One region of the Rhodococcus sp. 27YEA15 genome, then DNA from elsewhere that is predicted to be linked to it. Evidence: riboswitches for the same ligand, from Rfam matches in the RefSeq annotation. Region 1 holds a riboswitch; the other holds the start of a gene.
What was found. A riboswitch is a leader RNA that binds a small molecule or an ion and turns the genes downstream of it on or off. The one in region 1 is predicted to bind S-adenosylmethionine.
Positions count from the first base shown of each region.

Region 1 (4,417 bases):
AAGACCGCGGAGGACACCGCGACCACCACACTGACCAACAATGCGGCTACCGTCAATTTCACCGTCGGCAGCAACTGTGACAGAAGAACGTCACTGACATCGCGGTGCAGCACATACGACTTGCCGAAGTCACCGACGGCCAACCCTGCCAAGTACTCGATGTACTGGACGAACACCGGACGATCGAGCCCCCATTCGGCCGTGACGGCCGCAACGATCTCCGGGGTACGTACCTGCTCGCCGATCAACAGGTCCACGGTGTCTCCTGGTGCCAGATGCAGGCTGAGGAACGCCAATGTGGCTGCGGCCCAGAGAACGAACACGCCGGCGATCAATCTCTGCACGACTGCACGCGCGATGGACGGCCATGGATACGAACCCTTCTCGCCCCCCTCGGATCCGGCCCTCGTATCGGGCCGGGCGTCCGCCTCCACTGCCGTCATGGTCTACACCTCTCTTGCTACTGAAATCCGCGGTGAACTACGGAGTCAGGGCTTGTCGATCCATACGTTGTAGGCACTCTCCGGCATCTGACGGAAGGGCCGGAAACTCGTACCGTGCACGTACGATGCTGCGGCGATCTGATCCTCCGGTTCGTACAGCGGAAGGAAGTACGCCTTGTCGGAGACGAATTTCTGCAACGCCGCGTAGTTTTCGGCACGAATCGCTGTGTCCGTGGTGGCGGATGCAGCAGAAAGCCACTGGGTCAGTTCGGGATCACTCACGAGCGAAAGGTTGATCGAACCGCCCTTGTCCACCGGCAGCCAATGATATTCGATGTCCACCCCGTCCGGAGCGGTGTTCGAGTTGTCGTAGATCCCGTAGTCCTTGGCGTTGCGATGCGTCAGGGAAGTACCCGGATCGACGAGCTGCGTTGCGAAGTCGATGCCGGCATTTTGCTTGACCTGCGCCTGAATCGCCTGGAGCAACACGTCGCGCTGATCACGCACGTACGGCTGGGACTGATAGTTGGTGATAGTCAGACGCTGTCCGTCCTTGGTGCGAAATCCCTCGGAATCCCTTTCCGTCCAACCAGCTTCGTCCAGAAGCTGATTGGCCTTGTCGACGTCGTTACCGTAGGTGCCCTCGAGAGAGGAATCGTAGTAGTGAGGATCCTGAGGCGACACCGCAGTCCACGCCCGAGTCCGCTTGCCCTGGTAGACGGACGCGAGTACGCCGTCCAGATCAACCGCCTCGCGGAAGGCTTTACGCACCCGCTCATCCGTAGTCGGCCCGGTGATTGTATTGAAGTACAACGAATACGGTGTTCCCGTGTTGAGAGCCGTCTTGTAGCTGAAATCGCTGCTGTTCTCGAACTGCGATGCTTCGAAGCCTGGTACGCCTTCGATGACGTCGACCTGACCGGAACTCAATGCTCCTACCCTCACCGAGGATTCGGGTAGGAACCGGTAGGTCACCTCGTCCAGATAGGCCGGGCCCTGGTGTTCGGCGTTTTCCGGCGCCCAGTTGTACTTGTCGAACTTGGTGAAGTGCAGATCCTGTCCCTTGGAGTAGCGGTCCAGGACGAACGGGCCGGTACCGGCGACCGTCGGCCCACCTGCCTTGACGTCTGGGCTGGAATAGGATGCCGGAGAAATGAGTTCGACAGCCGCGGACCAGTCCAGGAACGGTGCCCACGGCGCATTCAAAACGATCTGGACCGTATCCGCCGACGTGGCTTGGACATCGGCGATATGTGACGGCGGCCCCTGCGACGAACTGTTGTAGGCCGGGTCTCTGAGCTCGGTGAAGTTCTTCACCACCGCAGCAGCATCAAGCTTCTGTCCGTCGTGGAACTCGACTCCGTCCCGCAATGTGTAGGTGTACCGAAGCTGATCGGGGGAAACTTCGTACGACTTGGCCAGCCACGGTACGAATTCCCCGTCCGTCGTGCGGTACAGGAGCGAATCGTAGGCATTGCGCAGCAGCAACTTCGTCTTGTCCTGGCCGTTCAACTGCGGATTGAGCGTGGTCGGGTCGGTCTCGACACCCCAGGTCAATGATCCACCTGACACCGGGGTGCCGGAATCGTCGTCCGAAGCCGCCGACGACGAACCACCACATGCAGTCAGAAGAAGAGTGAGCGCCAGACCTGCGGCAACGACGGTGCCGGTTGTACGCGAAAGGAATCCATGTCTTGTGGACATCGTGAGTGATTCTCCAATGTTGGTGAAATAACGAGAACGCAGTCAGCACGGCCGAAGCTACGCACAGCGCCGCGAGCATCGAAACGAAGGGGAACGGCATCGCCTGACAACGCCGCCGGAAATCGAAAGGTCAACAATTCCAAGTACAGAGCGATATCAGGTGATGCACAAGATCCTCGTTTCGAAATGGCATGCTTACAGCCGCCCGTCATGGCGGCCGCCAGGTCGCGCTCAGGAGCACCCCGCCATTACCAGAGGGTTGCTGTTCCGACCGCTGAGCCGATCGTCGGAACTCTTGACCGAGTTGAAGTGTAGATGGCCGTAGCTTTACGTTTCAATCAATACATTCGCACTGATCGAAACTGGCCCCCGTCGCCGCGGCAACGGGGGCCAGATGTTCACCGGTCTAGCTACTCGGTGTACGAACGATGTTGAAATGTACATGTTTACGAAGTTCGAAGCCCAGGCCGAGATAGAGACTGATCGCAGTGGTGTTGCCTGCTCCGGTATGCAGGAACGGTACGTCACCGCGTCGATAAATTCCGTCTGCAACGGCGCGCACCAATCGTCCGGCGAGTCCCTGACCGCGGAACTGGGAGTCCGTGCACACGGCGCTGATCTCGGTCCATCCTGGCGGATGCATCCGCTCACCGGCCATCGCAATCAGATCGCCGTCGCGGCGTACGCCCAGATACGTTCCGAGTCGGTATGTTTCGGCAGAAAACGGTCCGGGCTGCGTTCGTGCCACCAGCGCCAACATGTCGTCGGCGTCGGCACCACCAAGCTGAACGGCTTCGTCGAACGGTTCGGCGCGTAATTTGTCGGTGGCGATCAGCTGGACACCTTCGATCGACCTGACCACCGACCACCCTTCGGGTAGCTCGGCGAGATCAGCGGTGATCGAAACCTCTTGGCCAGGACCGACAAGGGCCGCAAGGTCGGTCCAGGTGTTGGGATCGCGCAGGTCGTCGACCGCTAGTATCCGCGACACCTCGGGCCTGAACCGGCGGACTCGGCTCGTCCCCTCGCTCAAGTGTGCGTGAAACCCGGTAAGGCTCGCCCACGCCGGATTGTCGAGGACATCCGTCCGAGATGATGTCGGTGCGTTCATCGACGTGCCCACTCCTGTGCGATCAGTTCGTACGACCGCACCCTGGCAGCGTGATCGTGAGTGATGGTGGTGATGGAGATCTCCACGGCACCGGTGGCCTCGCGCAGCTGTTCGAGTTGGTCGGCGACCGCAGTGGGCGAACCGACGAACTGTGTGGCGAGACGGTCTCGAACCAATGCGCGATCGTCGTCGTTCCATTCGAAGGCCGCGGCCTCGGCCGGTGTCGGATACGCTATCGCGCCCTCACCACGCCGAATGCTCCGCACCCACGCACCGTATCCGGAAGCGAGTTCACTTGCCTCCTCATCGGTTTCGGCGATCACCGCATCCACGGACACTGCAACGTACGGCTCAGGTACGTCGGCGGACGGCACGAATGCCGCCCGGTACGCTTGGACGGCATCGATCACCGTGCTGGGACTGTGGTGGTAGCTGGCGATGAAACGCAATCCGTTCTCCCCGGCAACCGTGGCACTGCGCCCACCAGACGCACCCAGTATCCACACCTGGATATCGGCGTTCTCACCGGGAGAGGCATGCACGGGCAACCCTTCCGACGATACGTACGTACCGGCAAGCAAAGCCAATACCTGCTCGATCTGCTCCCCGTACTCCGGCGCATACGCCCCGGGCTGCTGGAGCAGCTCGAAGAGGTGAGCCAGGGACTTCTTCGAAAACGACTTCGCCAGGTCGTACTGGCGCGGAATCAGCAATCCGTTGGCTGTGAAGGTGTCCTCGTCGTGTGTGCCCCCGCCACGCGAAGCGAGATACGTCTGCGCGGCGGTCGACGACTCACCGGCACCGGCCGAGTTGGGTGCCGCTCGTGAGATCGATCGTCCGATCCCCAAGTCCAGACGGCCCGGATACAGGGCGTCGATGAGCCCGAACTCTTCGACCGTTCCCAACGGAGTTCGGTGCCCGAATTGAACACCTGCCGAGCCCAAACGAATCGTCTCCGTCGCTCCGGCGACCAGCGCGATCTCGATCGGTGGCGACGAACCCAGAACGCCCGGATTCAGATGATGTTCGGCGAACCAGTATCGGTGATAGCCGAAACGCTCTGCAGCGCGGGCGAGATCTATCGTATTTCGCAACGCCGTGGCTGAATCCGCGCCACTCGAGCGGGGAACGAGATCGAGAACGGACAGCGGCACAGGGT
Region 1 is NZ_JBMHHW010000001.1:4,791,409-4,795,825, forward strand. Features, by position in the region: gene ABH922_RS22490 (ABC transporter permease) at 1-443, opposite strand, end outside; gene ABH922_RS22495 (ABC transporter substrate-binding protein) at 489-2,147, opposite strand; SAM riboswitch class IV at 2,334-2,448, opposite strand; gene ABH922_RS22500 (GNAT family N-acetyltransferase) at 2,554-3,138, opposite strand; gene ABH922_RS22505 (LLM class flavin-dependent oxidoreductase) at 3,255-4,417, opposite strand, start outside.

Region 2 (4,417 bases), 4.8 Mb from region 1:
TCGAGGTGGCGATCCGGTCGTTGATCGGGCGAACCAGTGGATGGGGGGCACTGGCACTTGCTCCCGTCGACGCGGGTACGGTTCGATCGGCGACCGTTCCGGGGACCTTGTCCCGAGCACACCGATTGGGTGAGCAGCTTGCGATGTCGCGGGGCCGGCGGGGCACTGCTGCCTTGATCGACGCGCGGGTGCTGGGGAGCGGCCGCGTGCGAGCAGTACGTAAGACGAGTGCAGACACCCGTCGCGGCAACGTCATCGTCGAAGACAGCGCGGCGGTCCTTCGGGTCGAATTCGAGAGCGAGTACCTCTGTGTGTCCTCGGACGGCGAGATGACAGCGACGTGCCCGGACATCGTCGTGCTCGTGGACGTCCGGACGGGCGACTTCGTTGCCTGTGAGTCCGTCCATCCGGGACAGGACGTCGCGGTCCTCGTTCTACCCGGACCGGCCTGGTGGTCCCAGGATCAGGTCAGGCTCGACGTGGTGGGCCCGAGAGCCTTCGGAATCGATCACGATGCTGTTCTCACGGAGGTGCGATGAGTGCGAGTGTTTCAGCCTTGCTGAATAATCCGCGGTTCGGCAGTGTTTACCGCCTGGCGGGCAGTGGTGATCCTGTTGTCACCGTCGTAGGGGCGCTCACGGCCGAGGCCACGAAGTCTGCTGCAGCGATCTCGGCCGCAGTCGGCTCTGGTTCGGTTCTGGTGATCCTCGATCGGATCGACACGGGGGAGTGGACCTTCGATGCGTTGCTCCGGCGAGCGGTGGCGACCGGATGTCAAGTTGTAGCGGTGGCCGAGCCGGCCGTCGACGACTCCAACCTCACGTTGTTGGCCGATCGACTCGGGGTGGTGGTTCTTGCGGTCACGGATCCGTGGAGGTTCGGCGTCGAGCTCCGTGATCTGCTGTCGAATTCGCGGTCGGTGATGGCCGATGCCGTTCTCCGAGCCACGCACGCCGGGCAGCGCGCCGGTCTCACCGTCGAGAACCTACTGTCCGTGCTGCTGAACACTTTTCAACGACCATTCCTTGTCCTGGATGCGGCGGGTCGCCCACTGATCGGTGCGGACGTGTTCACCGAGAACGATCGTCTGGTCGCGGGTTCGTTGTCAGACCGGAGCGCGCCCACCACTCTGGAACTCGATTCGGGTGGAGTGCTGATCGCCTGCCCGGTGATGTCCGGAGGTGTACGCGAACCGTGGCTCGCTGTGGTGCTTCCGGTACGCCAGAGTGTCGAAGAAGCTTCTCTGGCGGTGGTTCTCGACGTCGCATCGTTGGCGGTGGGGCACAGGCTGGCAGTGGCGCGCATGATCGACGAACGGGAGGCGCGCCGGCGAAGCGCGCTGTTGAGTGAGCTCGTCGACACCACCGGCGACGCCACGCCCGGTTTACTCAGGCGTGCGCTCGACGCCGGCTGGGCACTGGACGGTTGGCATATCGGCATCAAGGTCCTGACCGTCGCAGACGTAGACCTGGTTGCCAGACGCAGCGAGGTCGCGGAGGCGTTGGCAGCGGAGGGCATCACCGCCAACGTCGTGGAACAGGCCGACGGGTGGGCCTCGTGGACCACGCTGCCGGGCGAGCCGCGCCCGGAGTCGATCACTCGGCTTGCCGAGAGCATCCGCGCAGCTCAGGATCGCCTGGATCCCACGATGGACACGTGGTTCGGCGTCGGACGGGCACATGAGGGACCTGCGGGAATCGGTATCTCGCTGTCGGAGGCGGGCGACGCCGCCCGCCTGGCGGGTTCACGTTCTCAAACCGGACGATTTCTGCACGTCGACCGACTCGGGTTGGCTCAGTTGTTGCTGGCTTGGACACGAACCGACACGTTCCAACCCGCGGCTGCGGCACTGCTCGCGCCACTGCGGGCCGCCGGGGGCGAGCTGCTCGACACGTTGTCTACCTACCTCGACGAGGAATCGTCGCTGGCACACACCGCTACTCGAATGGGATTGCACCGCAACACTGTTTCCAGCCGGATCGAGCGCATTCAGCGGCTTCTGTCAGTCGATCTCGGCGATCCGGAGACGCGGCTCGCATTGCACCTCGCGTGCCGAACAGTCCGGGAGTGACGCGCGCCATTCAGATTTCGTCTTGACAACCGGGGGACGTAACTGCCATCCTCGTTTGCAGGTCACGAGTACCAGTGTTCAGCCCCGGCTTGCTGGTCGGCAACCCTCCTCCGCGGTGGGGTGCTCCGGGTGACGACCCGGCTGCATTCGAAAACGAATGTGGCAAGCGCGGACTCGTCCGGGAACTTCACCCGAAAAGAGTCCTTGAACGTGAGGATTGTCTTCGATGACTGCTGTTTTGAGTGCCGACGCCTGCCGCACCGCGCCGATCGCCCAGGTTTCCGGCTCCGACCTTCTGGTTCCCCTCGTCCAGGGTGGCGAGCTGCCGTACGCCAACTTCGACTATGCGGCGAGCGCTCCGGCATTGTCGCAGGTCACAGACCGCATTGCGGAACTGCTGCCGACGTACGCCAGTGTTCACCGCGGCGCGGGCTACGCATCGCGGATCTCCACCCTGACCTACGAGAACGCTCGCGAATCGGTGTCGCGTTTTCTCAACTGTTCCGAGGACCAGGTGGTCGTCTTCACCCGCAACACCACTGATTCGCTGAACCTGCTCGCCCAGTGCGTACCGGGAAGCACCGTTGTGCTCGACGTCGAGCATCATGCAAACCTGTTGCCGTGGAACGATGCTCGCGTCGTCACTGCCGCAGACACCGTCGAGGAGACTATCGAGCGCCTGGTGGCCGAACTGTGCACCAAGCCCGCTGCGCTGCTCGCCGTCACCGGGGCATCCAATGTCACCGGTGAGATCTTGCCGATTGCTCGCCTGACCGAGATCGCACACCGACTCGGCACCCGCATCCTGGTGGACGCCGCTCAACTGGCACCCCACCGTCGTATCGACTTGCAGGAATGCGGCGTCGATTACATCGCGTTCTCCGGTCACAAGCTCTACGCGCCGTTCGGTTCCGGAGTGCTCGCCGGTCGCCGTGACTGGCTCGACCAGGCTCAGCCGTACCTCGCCGGCGGCGGCGCGGTGCGTGAGGTCACGACCACGTCCACCGAGTGGGCATGTGCGCCCGCTCGCCACGAGGCAGGCTCACCCAACGTGCTCGGTGCTGCAGCCATTGCCGCCGCCTGTGAAACCTTGCAGGCCTTGGACTTCGATGCGATCGCCGAGCACGAGAAGGCCCTGACGGAGCAGCTGACCGACGGATTGTCCGCCATTGTCGGCGTCGACGTGGTTCGGTTGTGGGCCGACGCTCCCGACGCGGTCGGAATCGTCACCTTCACCGTCGCCGGCTACGAGCCCGGTGAGATCGCGGCGTTTCTGTCCGCCGAACACGGCATCGGTGTCCGGGATGGACGTTTCTGCGCACATCCGGCACTGGCACGCCTGGGCCTGTCCGGAGGTGCCGTGCGTGCGAGCCTCGGGCTGGGGAGCAGCTCGGACGACGTACAGCGATTGATCGACGCCGTGAAAATCCTGGTTTCCGATCAGCGTGATTGGAACTACGAGAAAACGGCGGGTTCCTGGAATCCGGTGCCCGAGACCCGCAGCTTTCTCGTCGGGTCAGACGAGAAAGCCGGTGCCGCCGAGTGCGTCTGAGCTGAGCTCGGTCACCGAAAACCCGAACGGACCACTACCATGGTGAACATGGCAACAGCAGAACTCATGGGCGCATCGCGTGCTTCCGTGAGCCGCTGGGATGTTTCCGATATTTCCGTGAGCAGCTGGGCTGCCCATTGGGGCCGTCGCCATGTCGACCTCTGCCGTACGTCGTCAGGAATGTGTTCGAGCTGACGATCGTCTCGCGCTCATCACGATTTTTTCTGATTTTCGGAGGTCTACAGATGTCTTCACGTACTTCACCTGCCCTGCACGTAGCGGTCGAGCTCACCGGCGCAGGCCATCACCCGGCAGCGGCGTCTGCCCCGGGAAACTCGCCTGTGATCGGTGGCGACTACTGGGTTGACCTCACCGAGAACGAACGTGTCCTCGATTTGGCCGCATTTCCTACCAATGTGGTAAGGATTCGCGCTTCCGACCTGCGTGAAGCCCAACTCGAACGCGCACGCGTCCGGACCGCGATCGCCGAGGAGGGTCGCGACCCAGACAGTGTCGTCGTGCTCGTCGATCTCGAGATCCTGATTGCCCCGGAAGCGCGTGCCGCGCGCAAGGAATTGGCGCAACTCGACAGTGCACTCACCGAGCGCCGTATCCCGTCCTCGCTGCACTACGTCGGCACCCCGAGCGGGCTCGGTAGCCTGATCGCCGATATCAGAGCTGCTGACGTCGCGGACGGCGTCACGTTGCTGCCGCTGGCCCTACCGCGCACGCTCGAGTATCTGGTGGACGGAACGATTCTGTGGCTGCAGGATCGTGGGCTGGTCACGGCCTCC
Region 2 is NZ_JBMHHW010000001.1:27,175-31,591, forward strand. Features, by position in the region: gene ABH922_RS00095 (DUF917 domain-containing protein) at 1-539, shown strand, start outside; gene ABH922_RS00100 (PucR family transcriptional regulator) at 536-2,071, shown strand; SAM riboswitch class IV at 2,132-2,246, shown strand; gene ABH922_RS00105 (aminotransferase class V-fold PLP-dependent enzyme) at 2,298-3,623, shown strand; gene ABH922_RS00110 (putative leader peptide) at 3,672-3,818, shown strand; gene ABH922_RS00115 (hypothetical protein) at 3,869-4,417, shown strand, end outside.
Region 2: it holds a riboswitch for S-adenosylmethionine, as region 1 does, so the genes downstream of both, ABH922_RS00105 (aminotransferase class V-fold PLP-dependent enzyme) here and ABH922_RS22495 (ABC transporter substrate-binding protein) in region 1, are expected to answer to the same signal.